DNA from 4 places in the Streptomyces sp. NPDC056160 genome. Region 2 is predicted to be linked to each of the others. Evidence: riboswitches for the same ligand, from Rfam matches in the RefSeq annotation. Region 2 holds a riboswitch; each other region holds the start of a gene.
What was found. Region 2 has a riboswitch for thiamine pyrophosphate ahead of ACFC02_RS06890 (nuclear transport factor 2 family protein). Riboswitches for the same ligand answer to the same signal wherever they lie in the genome.

Region 1 (4,204 bases), on a different contig from region 2:
GGCCGGGGTGCCGGGCAGGGTCGGGTCGGGGGTGAAGAGCCACTCGATCATCTCTTCGACCGTGAAGCCGTCGTCCCGCAGGAGCGTCAGGGTCCCGGACAGGCCCTTGACGACCTTGTCCTCGTCGATGAAGGCGGCGGGGACGTGCAGCGCGCGGTTCTCACCACGGCGTACGGCGATGAGCTGGCCCTCCTTGACCAGCTGCCGCACACGCGTCACCTCGACGCCGAGCTTCTCGGCGATGTCGGGCAGGGTCAGCCAGGCGGGGACGAGCGCATCGGTCTTCGCGTCAATCTCGGTCACGGAACCAAGCGTGCCATCTGCCACTGACACTCGGAAGCCGACCCCGCCCACCTGGGCGGAGGCCGTTCGGTGCGGTTCGCTAGGCGGCGGCCGCCTTCAGCGGCCGTGACGGGTCGGCCAGCAGCGCGGGATCCATCGCCGTGCCCGCCTCGATGAGCCGTCTGCCCTGCGCGAGATCCCGCGGCCGGCCTACCGCCAACAGGGCGACCAGGCGGCTGCCGCGCAGCCAGCAGACCGTCCAGGCGGGGCCGGAGGGGTCGCCGCGCCAGACGGTGGTGTCGGCCGAGGTGTGGTGTCCGGCGTACTGCACGAAGCGGCCGAACTGCTCGGACCAGAAGTACGGCACCGGGTCGTAGACGGCCGGGGTCAGGCCGATCACGTTGGCGGCGACCGTACGCGGTCCCTGGAGCGCGTTGTCCCAGTGGTGGACCAGCAGGCGCTCGCCGTACCGGCCCGACGGGAAGGAGGCGCAGTCGCCGACCGCGTACACGTCCGCCGCACCGGCGCGCAGGTGGTCGTCGGCGAGCACTTCTCCGCGCTCGCCCAGCTCGATGCCGGAGCCCGCCAGCCAGGCGGTCGCGGGGCGGGCGCCGATGCCGACGACGACAGCGCCCGCGGGCAGGCGTGCCCCGTCGTCGAGCACGACCGCGCCGGGCTCGACGCGCGCCACGCGCGCGTGGGTGCGCAGCTCGGTACCGCTGTCGGCGTACCAGGCGGTCATCGGGGCAGCCACTTCGGCGGGCAGGACGCCCGCCAGCGGCCGGTCGGCGGCCTCCACGACCGTCACGGCGCAGCCCGCCTCGCGCGCGGCCGTGGCGAACTCGGCGCCGATCCAGCCCGCGCCGACCACGACGACGTCGTGCTGCTCGGCGAGGACCGGCCGCAGCCGTTCGGCGTCGTCCAGGGTGCGCAGCAGGTGCACGCCCGGGACGTCCTCGGCGCCGGGCAGCCGCATCGGCTCCGCGCCCGTGGCGAGGACCAGCACGTCGTACGGGACGGGTCCCTCGGAGGTGTCGAGCACATGGGCTTCGGGACGGACGGCCAGGGCCTCGCAGCCGAGCCGCAGCTCCAGGCCGAGCGCCTCGAAGTCGACGTCGAAGGCGGACCCCTCGGCCTTGCCGAGCAGGACGGCCTTGGACAGCGGTGGCCGGTCGTAGGGCTGGTGGGGTTCGGCGCCGATCAGGACGACGGTGCCGGTGAAGCCCTGCTCGCGCAGGGCGACCGCGGTCTGCACGCCGGCCATGCCCGCGCCGACGACGACCACGCGCCGCGGCTGGGCGGTGCCCTGTTCCTGCGTCTGCTCGCTCACCTGATCACCATAGTCACCTGACGTTTTGTCAGTCAGGGGGCGTGCGGAGTGACGTGCTCCACAACGCCCGCCGCCGCCCCGTCCCCCGGGGCCACGCCCGTGAACGCCGCGGCCGCCGACGCCATGCCCGCGGACGTCACCCGCCCACCTGTTCCACCACGCTCGTGCCGCTCCCGGCCTGCGACTCCCACTCCCACGTCTCCTCCAGCCGCACCCGTCCGTCGGGGAGTTCGACCACCGTCGAGACGCAGTGCCCCGAGGATGTGGTGCCGTCGTGCTTGAGCTGGACGTACCGGAAGTCGAGCCGGTCGCCCGCCCGGGTGCCCACCAGATGACCGCGGACGACGTCACCGCCCGCGTACTCGGCCCAGATCTCACCGCCCCGCTCGTGGTAGGTGAAGCGGGTGCGGGTCCCCACCTGGCCGGGGGCCTGGTCGGCGACGGGGGCGAGGACGAGACCGTCCAGCGAGGGCGGCATACAGGAGGCTCCCTTACAAAAGCGCTGCTCCAGGGGCTAGGGTGGCCACCGTACAAGCACTCGCGGGAGCCCGGACGCACCGGGCTGAGAGGGAGGCTGGCGGCCTCCGACCGTACGAACCTGATCCGGGTCATGCCGGCGAAGGGAGGGGCTGGACGCCCATGTCGTTGCCACGTACGTCAGACGTCCTCGTCGTCGGGGGCGGGATCATCGGGCTCGTGACCGCCTGGCGCGCGGCCCGCAGCGGGCTGGCCACGGCCGTGGTGGATCCCGAGCCGGGCGGCGGTGCCGCGCAGGTGGCGGCCGGGATGCTGGCCGCCGTCACGGAACTGCACTACGGCGAGGAGACGCTGCTCGGGCTGAACCTGGCCTCGGCCCGCCGCTACCCGGACTTCGCGGCCGAGCTGACCGAGCTGACCGGCCTCGACCTCGGATACCGCAGGTGCGGGACGCTCGCCGTGGCGCTGGACGCCGACGACCGCGCCCACCTGCGGGAGCTGCACGCCCTGCAACAGCGCTCCGGCCTGGAGTCGGAATGGCTGTCGGGCCGTGAGTGCCGGCGCCTGGAGCCGATGCTGGCGCCGGGCGTGCGCGGCGGGCTCCGGGTGGACGGCGACCACCAGATCGACCCGCGGCGGCTGGCTGCCGCCCTGGTGGCCGCCTGCGAGCGCACCGGCGTCCTCTTCCACCGCACGTGGGCCGAGCGGCTCACCGTCGAGCGGGAGCGGGCCACGGGCTGCGTGCTGCGCGAAGGCACCGCGCTCGGCGCCGAGCAGGTGGTGCTGGCCGCCGGCAGCCTCAGCGGACGCCTCGCGGGGGTCCCGGACGAGCTGCTGCCGCCGGTGCGGCCGGTGAAGGGGCAGGTGCTGCGGCTGACCGTGCCGAAGCGGTACGCGCCGTTCCTGAGCCGCACGGTGCGGGCCGTGGTGCGCGGCGGCCACCTCTACCTGGTGCCGCGGCTCAGCGGCGAGCTGGTCGTCGGGGCCACCAGCGAGGAGCTGGGCTGGGACACCACGGTGACGGCGGGCGGCGTCTACGAGCTGCTGCGCGACGCGCACGAGCTGGTGCCCGGCATCACCGAGCTGCCGCTGACCGAGACCCGGGCCGGGCTGCGCCCCGGCTCCCCCGACAACGCGCCGCTGCTCGGCCCGACCGGTCTGGACGGGCTGCTCGTGGCGACCGGCCACTACCGCAACGGCGTGCTGCTCACGCCGGTCACCGGTGACGTCATGGCCCACGTGCTGACGACCGGCGAGCTGCCGGACGAGGCCCGCCCCTTCACCCCGCGGCGCTTTCGCGCCGCCGCCCTCACGGAGCAGTCCGCATGACCCTCCCCGTCCGCATCTCCGTCAACGGCGAGCCGCGCGAGTTCGCGCCCGGCACAGCCCTGGACACCGTCGTGCGGGCCCTGACCGCGGCGCCCTCCGGGGTGGCCGCCGCCCTCAACGAGACCGTCGTCCCGCGCGACCGGTGGCCCGCCACCGCCCTGACCGAGGGCGACCGCGTCGAGATCCTCACCGCCGTCCAAGGAGGCTGACCCATGGCCGACGACCCCTTCGTCCTCGGTGGTACGTCCTTCACGTCCCGGCTGATCATGGGCACCGGCGGGGCGCCCAGCCTGGACGTCCTCGAACGGTCGCTGGTGGCCTCCGGCACGGAGCTGACCACGGTCGCGATGCGCCGGGTGGACCCTTCCGTGCACGGCTCCGTGCTGTCCGTGCTGGAAGAGCTCGGCATCCGGGTGCTGCCCAACACCGCGGGCTGCTTCACGGCCGGCGAGGCGGTCCTCACCGCCCGCCTCGCCCGGGAGGCGCTCGGCACCGACCTGGTCAAACTGGAGGTCATCGCCGACGAGCGCACGCTGCTGCCCGACCCCATCGAACTGCTGGACGCGGCGGAGACGCTGGTCGACGACGGCTTCACGGTGCTGCCGTACACCAACGACGACCCCGTACTCGCCCGGAAGCTGGAGGACGTCGGCTGCGCCGCGATCATGCCGCTGGGCTCGCCGATCGGGTCCGGGCTCGGGATCCGCAACCCGCACAACTTCCAGCTGATCGTGGAGCACGCGCGCGTGCCGGTGATCCTGGACGCGGGCGCCGGCACGGCCTCGG
Region 2 (4,204 bases):
CGTTCTTCTCCAGCCACTCCAGCGGCTTGTGCGCCTGCCCGGCACCGCCCTGCGCGGCGAGCGCGACGACCGCGTCTGCGGTGTTGCCGTAGTCGGGCTGGGCGGTGGCGCCGGGGAGCGCGGAGGTGAGGTGGCCGTCCTTGGCGACGGCGTGCGCGAGGTAGGCGGCGCCGCCCGCGGCGGCCCGCGCGGGGGTGGCGGCACCGGTGTCGGTGCAGCGGGCCGCGTCGCCCGTCTTCCCCTGCGGTGTGGCGGCCAGTCCCTGACCGAGCGCGCCGACCACACCGGCGGCGGTCGCGTCCGCGTTGGCCGCGAGCTTGCCGTGCTTGTCCGGCTGGTAGGCGAACGCACCCGCGCCGTCACCCGTGCACGGCAGGGCCAGCTTCAGCAGGGCGTCGTAGGGGGACTTGCCGTCCTTGACGACGGAGGCGGGCTTCTCGCCCACGGCGGCGAGGGCGCCGACGACGACCGAGGTCGAGTTGGCGTCGCTGGGCCCGCCGGGCGTGTAGCCCCAGCCGCCGTCCTTGTTCTGCACGGACTTCAGCCAGGAGACGGCCTTGCCGGTCACGGCGTCGTGGCCGCCGAGCACGGCGAGCGCCTGGACGGCTGCGGCGGTGCTGTTGGAGTCGACGGCGGTCTTGGCGTCGCACGCCTTGGACGGGTCGGCGCGGAAGGGCGCGAACGCGCCGCTCGCGCACTGCTGCCCGGCCAGCCAGTCCACGGCCCGCGCGGCGGGCCGCACTCCCACGGTGTGCTGCGCGAGCAGCGCGAGGGACTGGCGCCAGACACCGTCGTACTTCGGGTCGGTGCTGCCGTACAGCCCCGGCGGGAGCGCGGGGGAGGCGGAGGGGGACGGGGCGGAGTCGGCGACGGCGGCCTGCGCCGGGACACCGATCACGGCGACGGCGGCGACGGCGGCCAGGGCCGCTGCGCTGCGGCGTATGTTCATGATCGGCGGAAGCCTCTCCCTGCGGGGAGCCGGACAGCACGGGACACCCCGGCGGCTCGGCTCCGTATCCCTCGACGGTGCCGTACGGCGGCGGGCTGCCGGCGTACGCGAGCCGCTCACGCGCGCGCCCGGGGCATTCCGGCTCGCCGCCACGTGGGCGGTCTACGGTTGCGGGTCAGCGCCGGATTCGCACCGGCTTCCCCCCGGACAGGCGTGAAACGACCGGGCCACTCTACCGGCCGGGCCGGGAGCGGCTGCGGGGCGGCTGCACGGGCCCGCGGCTACAGCTCGGGCGTGGGTCCGCCGAACGGCAGGCGCAGGGTCCGGGAGACCAGCAGCCAGTCACCCTCGCCGGTCCGGCGGAAGACGTCGGCGTAGTCACCGACCTGGACGGGCGGGTCGGGCGGCACCATGCCGTGGGCGGCGGCGTGGCCGTCGACGCGGTAGGTGGTGAAGTACGAGGTGGCCGTCGCCGTGTCCGCGGAGGCCACCGTGACGAGGACGTTGGACATCACGCGGCGCGAGAGCCGGCCCGCCGGGCGGGAGCCGAAGTACCTCCGCAGGGCGTCGCGCCCCTCCACCCGCCTGCCGTCCCCGGGCGGCGGCCACTGCCACACCCCGTCCGGGACGAACAGCTCGGCCACGGAGGCAGGATCGCCCAGGTCCAGGCGGTGGACGAAGTCGACGATCAGCCGTTCGCAGGCGTGTTCGGCGCGGAGGCGCTCAAGAGGGTCCATGTCCATGGGCCCTGCATAGCAGCCGCCGCATGGGCGCGGGCGCGCGAAAAACCTACGAGACGGGTTCCCTTCGCCGGTATGGTCCGGATCAGGTGATGGGGGTCGCCTTCCGGTTCTGCTGCGAACCTTCCGGCCTCTCAGCCCTACCGTCGACGTCGGCCCCAGCGGATGCCGTAGCGTCTCGCGGAAGTCGGCTACTCCGGTCGGACTCCCTCACTCGCCTCGTAGGCCCTTCCAGAATAGAACGCGCACAGCCTGACGCAATACCTGAAGCCGGAAAAATCCGACTGATCGCGCATACATCGGCATACCGGCTATTCGCGCTCGCCCCCGGTCAGGTCGATCAGCCGGCACACCGTCTCGATGTCGACCTGGACCTGCGCGATGGACGCGCGGCCCGAGAGCCAGGTGATCAGGGCCGAGAGCCAGGTGTGCTCGACGACCCGGACGACGGCGAGCTGCTCGGGGCTCGGGTCGTCCTGGCCCATCGCGTCCAGGATGATCGCCGTGGTCTGCCGGGAGACCTGGTCGACCTCGGGGCTCACGCTGCGGTCCGCGAAAGTCAGGGCGCGCACCATCGCGTCCGCCAGCTCCGGCTCGCGCTGGAGCGCGAAGAAGGCGCGCATCAGCGTCTCCGCCACCCGCTCGGCCGCGCTGTCACCGGCCGGTGGCCGCTTGCGCAGCGTGCCGTGCAGCCGCTCCAGCTGGTCCCGCATCGTGGCGACCAGCAGGTGCACCTTGGACGGGAAGTACCGGTACAGCGTGCCGAGCGCCACCTGCGAGGACTCCGCCACCTCCCGCATCTGCACCGCGTCGAAGCCGCCCCGGCAGGCCAGCTGCGCGCTCGCGCGCAGGATGCGGCGGCGGCGCGCCTCCTGCCGCTCGGTGAGCGGCGGCGCGTCCGACCGGGAGGTACTGGCTTGCGCAGGCATGGGTCGCGCTCCGTGGCAGTCGGTGGGGGCGGGGGATCGGACGGCGTGGCAGGGCTCCGGCCGTGGAGCGCCCGGCCGCGGCCGGAACAGGGAAGCGCCCGGCCAAGGCCGCAGGGAAGAGCCCGGCCGAGGCCATGGCCCGAGCCGTGGCGCGAATCACCCGCTCCCCGGCTCACAGCGCGGCTACCTGCCGGTAGATTCGAACCCTCCTGAACGATCAAGACGATCAAGTCTGAAACTTGTTCTAGATTAGCGTCCCGGCGTAATCTCGCGGGACGGTGCAGTCAGAAGGGGGCCCTAAGTGACCGCTGAGGCCAGTTGGGCCGGGTCCCCGGCGGACCCCGCCCAGGACGGCGGCCGAGCGCTCAGGATCGCGCTCCTCACCTACAAGGGGAACCCGTTCTGCGGCGGCCAGGGCGTCTACGTACGCCACCTCTCGCGCGAACTGGCCCGCCTCGGCCACCGCGTCGAGGTCATCGGCGCCCAGCCGTACCCCGTCCTCGACGAGGACGACGGCCACGCCGGCACGCTGCGCCTGACCGAACTGCCCAGCCTCGACCTCTACCGGCAGCCCGACCCCTTCCGCACCCCGAAGCGCGGCGAGTACCGCGACTGGATCGACGCGCTGGAGGTCGCCACCATGTGGACCGGCGGCTTCCCCGAGCCGCTGACCTTCTCGCTGCGCGCCCGCCGCCACCTGCGCGCCCGCCGCGGCGAGTTCGACGTCGTCCACGACAACCAGACCCTCGGCTACGGCCTCCTCGGCGACGTCGGCGCCCCCCTGGTCACCACCGTCCACCACCCCATCACCGTGGACCGACAGCTGGAGCTGGACGCCGCGACGACCCGCCAGCGGCAGTGGTCGGTGCGGCGCTGGTACGCCTTCACCCGGATGCAGAAGCGGGTCGCGCGCCGCCTGCCGTCCCTGCTCACCGTCTCCGGCACGTCCCGGCAGGAGATCGTCGACCACCTCGGCGTACGGCCCGACCGCATCCACGTCGTCCACATCGGCGCCGACACCGACCTGTTCTCACCCGACCCGTCCGTGCCGCAGGTGCCGGGCCGGATCGTGACCACCTCCAGCGCGGACGTACCGCTCAAGGGTCTCGTCTTCCTCGTGGAGGCACTGGCGAAGGTCCGCGCGGAACACCCCGGCGCGCACCTGGTCGTCGTCGGCAAGCAGCCCGCGGAGGGGCCGGTCGCCCGGGCCGTCGAGCGCTACGGCCTGAAGGACGCCGTCCAGTTCGTCAAGGGCATCTCGGACGCCGAACTGGTCGACCTGGTCCGCTCGGCCGAGGTCGCCTGCGTGCCGTCGCTCTACGAGGGCTTCTCGCTGCCGGCCGCCGAGGCGATGGCCACCGGGACACCGCTGGTCGCCACGACCGGCGGCGCCATCCCCGAGGTCGCCGGGCGGGACGGGGAGACCTGCCTGGCGGTGCCGCCGGGCGACGCGGGCGAGCTGGCCGCCGCCCTGACCCGGCTGCTGGGGGACCCCGCGCTGCGGGACCGGCTCGGCCGGGCCGGGCGCGAGCGCGTGCTGCGCCACTTCACCTGGGCCCGGGCCGCCGAGGGCACCGTGGCCCGCT
Region 3 (4,204 bases), on a different contig from region 2:
ACTCGACGGGGAGCTCGCCCAGGCCCGCGCCGCCTGGCAGGAGGCCCTGCTCGAACGGGGCATCCTGCCGTTCCTGCGCGAGGCCCTCGCGGCCTCCGGGTCCGTCACGCCGTACCGGACGGACCCGTCGGCACCGGGCGGCCGCATGCCGCACCTCGGCTACGGCCGTCCCGGCTTCAGCAGCCCGGGCGACGGTGTCCCGGGCCCGCGTCCCAGCTACTCCAGCCCCGACTTCACCAGCCCGGACTTCGGAGGACCGGAACACCAGCCGGAGTGACCACGGCGGCGAACTCACTCAGCGAGCGGCAGGTACACCCGGTTGCCCGCGGCGGCGAACTCCTTCGACTTCTGGGCCATGCCCTCCTCGATCTCGGTCCGGCTGGTGCCGTGCTCCCGGCGGATGTCCTGAGAGATCTTCATCGAACAGAACTTCGGCCCGCACATCGAGCAGAAGTGCGCCGTCTTGGCGGGCTCCGCCGGGAGGGTCTCGTCGTGGAACTCCCGTGCCGTGTCCGGGTCGAGGGCCAGGTTGAACTGGTCCTCCCACCGGAACTCGAAACGGGCGTCGGAGAGCGCGTCGTCCCACTCCTGGGCGCCCGGGTGTCCCTTGGCGAGGTCGGCCGCGTGCGCGGCGATCTTGTAGGTGATGACCCCGGTCTTCACGTCGTCGCGGTTGGGCAGGCCCAGATGCTCCTTGGGCGTGACGTAACAGAGCATCGCCGTGCCCCACCAGGCGATCATGGCGGCACCGATACCGGAGGTGATGTGGTCGTACGCCGGAGCGACGTCCGTCGTCAGCGGTCCGAGCGTATAGAACGGAGCTTCATCACAGATCTCCTGCTGAAGGTCGATGTTCTCCTTGATCTTGTGCATCGGGACGTGGCCCGGGCCCTCGATCATCGTCTGTACGTGGAAACGCTTGGCGACCGTGTTGAGTTCCCCGAGCGTGCGCAACTCAGCGAACTGCGCCTCGTCGTTGGCGTCCGCGATCGATCCCGGCCTGAGGCCGTCACCGAGGGAGTACGTGACGTCGTAGGCGGCGAGGATCTCGCAGAGTTCCTCGAAGTTCTCGTAGAGGAACGACTCCTTGTGGTGCGCGAGGCACCAGGCGGCCATGATCGAGCCGCCGCGCGAGACGATGCCGGTCTTGCGGTTGGCGGTCAGCGGCACGTACGCGAGGCGTACGCCGGCGTGGACGGTCATGTAGTCCACGCCCTGTTCGGCCTGCTCGACGACCGTGTCCTTGTAGACCTCCCAGGTCAGTTCCTCGGCCCTGCCGTCGACCTTTTCCAGGGCCTGGTAGAGCGGCACCGTCCCGATGGGCACGGGGGAGTTGCGCAGTACCCATTCACGCGTCGTGTGGATGTTGCGGCCGGTGGAGAGGTCCATGACGGTGTCGGCACCCCAGCGGGTCGCCCACGTCATCTTCTCGACCTCCTCCTCGATCGAGGAAGTCACCGCGGAGTTGCCGATGTTGGCGTTGACCTTCACCAGGAACCGCTTGCCGATGATCATCGGTTCGATCTCAGGGTGGTTCACGTTGGCCGGGAGCACCGCGCGGCCTGCCGCGATCTCCTCGCGGACGACCTCGGGCGAAACGTTCTCCCGGACGGCCACGAACTCCATCTCCGGTGTGATCTCCCCCCGGCGGGCGTAAGCCAGTTGCGTCACGGCCTGCCCGTCGCGGCCCCGCCGCGGCTGGCGCGGCCGGCCCGGGAACACCGCGTCGAGGTTGCGCAGGCCCCCGCGCGGTGCGGTGTGCTTGATCCCGTCGTCCTCGGGACGGACCGGCCGACCCGCGTACTCCTCGGTATCGCCGCGGGCGATGATCCAGTTCTCCCGCAGCGGCGACAGGCCACGGCGGACATCGGTGTCGACGAGCGGATCGGTGTACGGGCCCGAAGTGTCGTAGAGCGTGACCGACTGCCCGTTGGTGAGGTGCACCTGGCGGACCGGCACCCGCAGATCGGGGCGTGAGCCCTCGACATACGCCTTGTGCCAGCCGATGGACACCCCGGCCTCGTCGCGGGAAGCGGGCTGCTCCCCGTCGCTGGAGAACTGCGCGGAGGCAGGCGTGCGTGCGTCCTTGTTGGTCATGAGACCTACTCCCTACGCCGGCATTACCCGGTAACAGGTTCGGCGGTCGACGCAGCGGCTTCCGTCCGGCGGCGGTTCCCGGGGAACGTCTCTCGTTCCACGTGAAACATCGCGAAGACGAAGGTCAGCGCCCTCTCAGCCCGGTGCTCCGAGCTCCCGCGTGTGCAAAGGTGCCTCCACGCTAGCGTCATATGGGGCGCGGTGAACAGTGGGCCCCTGCCCTTCTTGCGATGATCTGGCGGTGACCACGACACAGCAGTTCCCCCAGCCGCCGCCGGAACCGCGCCCCGACGCCGGGGCCGGGCAGGGACATGCGTCCGGGCAGGGCAGTCCCCACGGCCAGGGGCACGGGCCCGGTCCAGAGCAGGGGCACAGTCACGGGCACGGGCACAGCCACGGCCCCGCCGCCCCGGTCTCCCAGCACCTCCGCAAGGTCATCGCCGCGATCCTGATTCCCTTCGCAGCCGCGGTCGTGGTCGGCCTCGTCGCGCTCTGGCCGGGCGGCGCCCCCGCGCACGAGCGCACCGGCGTGGGATTCGACCGGCAGACGCAGCAGGCCACGGTCACCGTGGTGGTGTCGGTGAGCTGCAAGGCGGTGAACGCCTCCGGTGACACACCCACCGGGGACACCTCCACCGCCGAGGGCGCCTCTGCCCAGGCACAGGCGTCCGGGACCTGCAAGAAGGCCACGGTCCGAGTCGACACCGGCAAGGACGAGGGGCGCACCTTCACCGAGATCGTGCAGCCGGACCAGTCGCGGCAGTTGCACCAGGGCGAGAAGGTCGTGGTCGCCTACGAGCCCGCGGCGCCGCGGGAACTGCAGTACTCGGTCACGGACGTGAGCCGGGGTTTGCCCATGACGCTGCTGGCCGGGATCTTCGCACTCGCCGTCGTGGTCGTCGGGCGGCTGCGGGGCGTCATGGCGCTGGTAGCGCTGGCCATCAGCTTCCTGGTGCTGGACCTGTTCATCCTGCCCGCGATCCTGCAAGGGTCGAACCCGCTGGTCGTGGCCGTGGTCGGGTCGAGCGCGATCATGCTGATCGCGCTGTACATGTGCCACGGCCTGTCCGCCCGGACCTCGGTGGCGGTGCTCGGCACGCTGATCTCCCTGGTGCTGATCGGCGTCCTGGGTTCGCTGTTCATCGGCTGGGCCGCGCTCACGGGCAACACCGACGACGACACCGGCCTGATCCACGGTCTTTATCCGGCGATCGACATGAGCGGCCTGCTCCTCGCCGGCGTGATCATCGGCTCGCTCGGCGTCCTCGACGACGTGACGGTGACCCAGACGTCGGCGATCTGGGAGCTGCACGAGGCCAACCCGTCCATGGGCTGGCGCGGGCTGTACCGCGCCGGCATCCGCATCGGGCGCGACCACATCGCGTCCGTCGTCAACACTCTGGTCCTCGCGTACGCGGGCGCGGCGCTGCCGCTGCTGCTCCTCTTCTCCATCGCGCAGAGCAGCGTGGGGACCGTCGCCACCAGTGAACTCGTCGCCGAGGAGATCGTGCGCACCCTCGTGGGCTCGATCGGCCTGGTCGCCTCGGTGCCGGTCACCACGGCCCTGGCGGCCCTCGTCGTCTCGGCCGACCGCCCGGAGGCGGTGCGGAACCGGGCGGCGGCCGGGCTCCCCGCTCCCGCGCGCGGTGGCCGGGGCAGACGGCGCAAGCAATGAGGCCTCACCGGGGACGGTGAAGGGGCTGAGGGCTGGCCCGGCCTGCTCCTCGGGCCGGGCCTCAGGCCTCGGGCCGCCCCTCAGGCCTCGGATCGGGCCGGCTTCGTGTCTCGGGCCGGGCGGTGAAGCGTTACTCCACAGCACACGCCCGCTTGCAGAAACGCTTCAGCCCGCGCTCTGCTCTTCCGCCAGGATCCGGTCCAGGGCCTCGTCGAGATGCGCGTCGAAGTCGGCCAGAGCACCTTCCTGGCCCAGCGGCACCAGTTTGTCCGTGCGGTCGAGGAACGCCACCAGGGAAGCCGTGGAGGAGCGGAAGAGCGCCCGGTCGACGCCGACCTGAAGCCGGATCAGGACCTCCGCAAGCGAGTCGGACTCGGCGGGCGCGATACGCACGTCGCCGTCCCCGCACGGTCTGCCGACCCCGTCCACCAG
Region 4 (4,204 bases), on a different contig from region 2:
ACGCCCCGCAGCCGGCGCCCGCCCCGCAGGCGCCGCAGAAGAAGAGCGCGGGACGGGACCTGGGCGCTGCCATAGGGGTCGGTCTCGGGCTCGGCGTGGTGATCATCGCGTCGCTGTTCGTCGTCAAGGCCGTGTTCGTCGGCGTCATCGCGGTCGCCGTCGTGGTCGGCCTGTGGGAGCTGACCTCGCGGCTCCAGGAACGCAAGGACATCAAGGCGCCCCTCGTGCCGCTGGCGGTCGGCGGCGCGGCGATGGTGGTCGCCGGATACGTCCGGGACGCCGAGGGTGCCTGGGTGGCGATGGCGCTGACCGCGCTCGCGGTCCTGGTCTGGCGGATGACCCAGCCGCCGGAGGGCTACCTCAAGGACGTCACTGCGGGTGTCTTCGCCGCGTTCTACGTGCCGTTCCTGGCCACGTTCGTGGCGATGATGCTCACCGCGTCCGACGGCCCGTTCCGGGTGCTGACCTTCCTGATCCTCACCGTGGTCAGCGACACCGGCGCGTATGCCGTCGGCTGGCGCTTCGGCAGGCACAAGCTCGCCCCGCGCATCAGCCCGGGCAAGACCCGCGAGGGCCTGGCCGGCGCGGTCGCCTTCGCCATGGTGGCCGGGGCGCTGTGCATGCAGTTCCTGATCGACGACGGAGCCTGGTGGCAGGGCCTGCTCCTCGGCGTCGCGGTCGCCGCCAGCGCCACCCTCGGCGACCTCGGCGAGTCCATGATCAAGCGGGACCTGGGCATCAAGGACATGGGCACCCTGCTCCCCGGTCACGGCGGCATCATGGACCGCCTGGACTCCCTCCTGCCGACCGCGCCCGTGGTCTGGCTCCTGATGGTGCTGTTCGTGGGCTCCGCCTGAGCGGCGGTAGCAGGGCACGTGCGGCCCGCGAGGACCTTTCCGGCGGCCGGGCCCCTCTGCGAGGCCCGGCCGCCGGGGTTCCGTCCCGGGGGGCGGGGGTGGCCGGCGAGGGACGGCGCCTGCCACGGCGATCTGCCGTGCGGTGGCACGAGGCGCTGACCGGCCAGGACGGGCACCGCACACCGCGCCGCCACCGCGGTGGCCCGCACCGCACGAAGGCCTGCGCCTCCCGCGGCGTCACCGGCGTCGCCGCCGTCCGGCCCTGACCACCACCCCGACCGCGCCGCCACGGGGTCGCACCGGTGCGCCCAGCCCGGCCGGGCCGCCCCAGTCGATCGGCGTCGCACCGGAGCACCCGGCCCGACCGGGCCACCCGAGTGGATCTGCGACACTGGTACCACCATGCCCAAGCCCGGAGAACTCACTTTCGTCGCCCCGCGCGGAGCCAAGAAGCCGCCGCGGCACCTTGCCGATCTCTCGCCTGCCGAGCGCAAGGAGGCCGTCGCCGCGATCGGCGAGAAGCCCTTCCGTGCCAAGCAGCTCTCGCAGCACTACTTCGCGCGGTACGCGCACGATCCCGAGCAGTGGACGGACATCCCGGCCGGCTCGCGCGCCAAGCTGCGTGAGGCGCTGCTTCCGGAACTGATGACGGTCGTCAGGCACCTGGCGACCGACGAGGGCGCCACCCGCAAGACGCTGTGGCGGCTGTTCGACGGGACGCTCGTCGAGTCGGTGCTGATGCGCTACCCGGACCGGGTCACCATGTGCATCAGCTCCCAGGCCGGCTGCGGCATGAACTGCCCGTTCTGCGCCACCGGCCAGGCCGGACTCGACCGCAACCTGTCGACCGCCGAGATCGTGCACCAGATCGTCGACGGCATGCGGGCCCTGCGCGACGGCGAGGTGCCGGGAGGACCGGCACGGCTGTCCAACATCGTGTTCATGGGCATGGGCGAGCCGCTGGCCAACTACAACCGCGTCGTCGGCGCCGTCCGCGCGCTGACCGACCCCGAGCCCGACGGGCTCGGCCTGTCCCAGCGCGGGATCACCGTCTCCACGGTGGGCCTGGTCCCGGCGATCCACCGGTTCGCCGACGAGGGCTTCAAGTGCCGCCTCGCCATCTCCCTGCACGCCCCCGACGACGAACTGCGCGACACGCTCGTGCCCGTCAACACGCGGTGGAAGGTGCGGGAGGTACTGGACGCCGGGTTCGAGTACACCGCCCGGTCCGGGCGCCGGCTGTCCATCGAGTACGCGCTGATCCGGGACATCAACGACCAGGCCTGGCGCGGCGACCGGCTCGGCCGCCTCCTCAAGGGCAAGCCGGTGCACGTCAACCTCATCCCGCTCAACCCGACGCCGGGCTCGAAGTGGACCGCCTCGCGACCCGAGGACGAGAAGGCGTTCGTCGAGGCGATCGCGGCGCACGGCGTGCCCGTCACCGTCCGGGACACCCGCGGCCAGGAGATCGACGGAGCCTGCGGCCAGCTCGCCGCCACCGAGCGGTAGCCGACCGGCAGCCCACCGACAGCCGACCGGTACGCTGAGCCCTGCACAACTTCACATCCCGGCATCTTCACATTCCGACAGGGGAGCGCCACAGCGCTGAGAGTGCGGCATCCGGCCGCAGACCCTCTGAACCTCGCCCAGGTCATTCTGGGTAGGAAGTTCGGTCATCACTCGAGCTGTTGCGCCCTGCCCGGCATCCTCCGCGGATCCCGGGCAGGGCCGCGTCTCTTCCTGGCCACCACCCAGGAGGAAAATCCAGTGCACCGCAAGACGTTCGTCGCCGCGGCGGTCGGACTCGGCCTGGTCACGCTCTGCGCGTGCGGGTCCTCCGGCGGCGAGGCGGCGGACTCCAAAACCGTGACCCTGGTCAGCCACGACTCGTGGGCCGCCTCCAAGAGCGTGATCGCGGACTTCGAGAAGACGTCCGGCTACAAGGTCAGGGTCCTCAAGGACGGCGACGCGGGACAGGCCGTCAACAAGGCCGTCCTCACCAAGGACAACCCGCAGGGCGACGTCTTCTTCGGCGTCGACAACACGCTGCTGTCCCGTGCGCTCGACAACGGGCTGTTCCAGTCGTACGAGCCGAAGGACTCCGACAAGGTCGCGCCTCAGTACCGGGTCGACCAGGCGAAGCACCGCGTCACCCCCGTCGACACCGGCGATATCTGCGTCAACTACGACAAGGAGTACTTCGCCGACCACAGGCTGGCCCCGCCCGCCTCCTTCGACGACCTCCTGAAGCCGCAGTACAAGAACCTCCTCGTCACCGAGAACGCCGCGACCTCCTCGCCCGGCCTCGGCTTCCTGCTGGGGACCGCCGCGAAGTACGGGGACACCGGCTGGCAGGGCTACTGGAAGAAGCTGAAGGACAACGGCGTCAAGGTCGTCGACGGCTGGGAGCAGGCCTACAACCAGGAGTTCTCCGGTTCCGCCGGCGGGAAGAAGGCCAAGGGGAACCGGCCGCTCGCCGTCTCCTACGCCTCCTCACCGCCCGCCGAGGTCATCTACGCCGACCCCAAGCCGAAGACCGCGCCGACCGGCGTCGTGCAGGACACCTGCTTCCGGCAGGTCGAGTACGCCGGCCTGCTCAGCAACGCGAAGAACACCAAGGGCGGCAAGGCCTTCCTCGACTTCCTGATCAGCCGCAAGTTCCAGGAGGACATGCCGCTGAACATGTTCGTCTATCCGGTGCGCGAGAAGGCCGCGGTGCCGGCCGAGTTCGCGAAGTACGGTCCGCAGGCCGGGCACCCCCAGACCATGGCCCCGGACAAGATCGCCGCCAACCGTGACCAGTGGGTCAGGTCGTGGACCTCGCTCGCAGTGAAGTGACCCGCGCGCGCCGCCGGTCGGGGAACGCGGTGCGGCTCGCCCTGATGGCGGCGCCCGTCGCGTTCTTCGCGGTGTTCTTCGCCTACCCGGTGACCGCGATCGTCCGGCGCGGCCTGCAGAGCGACGGCACCTGGCACATCGGGCGGATCGCGGACGTGCTCGGCCGCTCCGACATCCGGCACGTGCTGTGGTTCACCACCTGGCAGGCGCTCGCCTCCACGGCGCTCACCCTGCTGATCGCCCTGCCCGGCGCGTACGTCTTCGCCCGCTACGACTTCCCCGGACGCCACGTCCTGCGGGCCGTGGTGACCGTGCCGTTCGTGCTACCCACGGTCGTCGCCGGCACCGCGTTCCTCGCCCTGCTCGGGCGCGGCGGACTCCTCGACGAACTGTGGGGGGTGCGGCTGGACACCACCGTGTGGGCCATCCTCCTCGCGCACGTCTTCTTCAACTACGCCGTCGTCGTACGGACCGTGGGCGGCCTGTGGTCGCAGCTCGACCCGCGGCAG

Region 1: it holds a riboswitch for thiamine pyrophosphate, as region 2 does, so the genes downstream of both, thiO (glycine oxidase ThiO) here and ACFC02_RS06890 (nuclear transport factor 2 family protein) in region 2, are expected to answer to the same signal.
Region 3: it holds a riboswitch for thiamine pyrophosphate, as region 2 does, so the genes downstream of both, thiC (phosphomethylpyrimidine synthase ThiC) here and ACFC02_RS06890 (nuclear transport factor 2 family protein) in region 2, are expected to answer to the same signal.
Region 4: it holds a riboswitch for thiamine pyrophosphate, as region 2 does, so the genes downstream of both, ACFC02_RS07085 (thiamine ABC transporter substrate binding subunit) here and ACFC02_RS06890 (nuclear transport factor 2 family protein) in region 2, are expected to answer to the same signal.

The regions. Positions count from the first base shown of each region.
Region 1 covers NZ_JBHJUW010000038.1:52,695-56,898, reverse strand. Annotated here, with positions in the region: gene ACFC02_RS16685 (Rv2175c family DNA-binding protein) at 1-303, opposite strand, end outside; gene ACFC02_RS16680 (NAD(P)/FAD-dependent oxidoreductase) at 383-1,612, opposite strand; gene ACFC02_RS16675 (hypothetical protein) at 1,749-2,090, opposite strand; TPP riboswitch at 2,143-2,254, shown strand; gene thiO (glycine oxidase ThiO) at 2,252-3,418, shown strand; gene thiS (sulfur carrier protein ThiS) at 3,415-3,627, shown strand; gene ACFC02_RS16660 (thiazole synthase) at 3,631-4,204, shown strand, end outside.
Region 2 covers NZ_JBHJUW010000012.1:62,951-67,154, reverse strand. Annotated here, with positions in the region: gene ACFC02_RS06895 (prenyltransferase/squalene oxidase repeat-containing protein) at 1-949, opposite strand, end outside; cobalamin riboswitch at 1,081-1,152, opposite strand; gene ACFC02_RS06890 (nuclear transport factor 2 family protein) at 1,231-1,686, opposite strand; TPP riboswitch at 1,735-1,911, opposite strand; gene ACFC02_RS06885 (TetR family transcriptional regulator) at 2,001-2,618, opposite strand; gene ACFC02_RS06880 (glycosyltransferase family 4 protein) at 2,920-4,204, shown strand, end outside.
Region 3 covers NZ_JBHJUW010000001.1:16,340-20,543, reverse strand. Annotated here, with positions in the region: gene ACFC02_RS00120 (hypothetical protein) at 1-277, shown strand, start outside; gene thiC (phosphomethylpyrimidine synthase ThiC) at 292-2,097, opposite strand; TPP riboswitch at 2,090-2,267, opposite strand; gene ACFC02_RS00110 (YibE/F family protein) at 2,339-3,772, shown strand; gene ACFC02_RS00105 (SsgA family sporulation/cell division regulator) at 3,938-4,204, opposite strand, start outside.
Region 4 covers NZ_JBHJUW010000013.1:18,808-23,011, reverse strand. Annotated here, with positions in the region: gene ACFC02_RS07100 (phosphatidate cytidylyltransferase) at 1-857, shown strand, start outside; gene ACFC02_RS07095 (hypothetical protein) at 995-1,123, shown strand; gene rlmN (23S rRNA (adenine(2503)-C(2))-methyltransferase RlmN) at 1,260-2,366, shown strand; TPP riboswitch at 2,436-2,542, shown strand; gene ACFC02_RS07085 (thiamine ABC transporter substrate binding subunit) at 2,625-3,695, shown strand; gene ACFC02_RS07080 (ABC transporter permease) at 3,740-4,204, shown strand, end outside.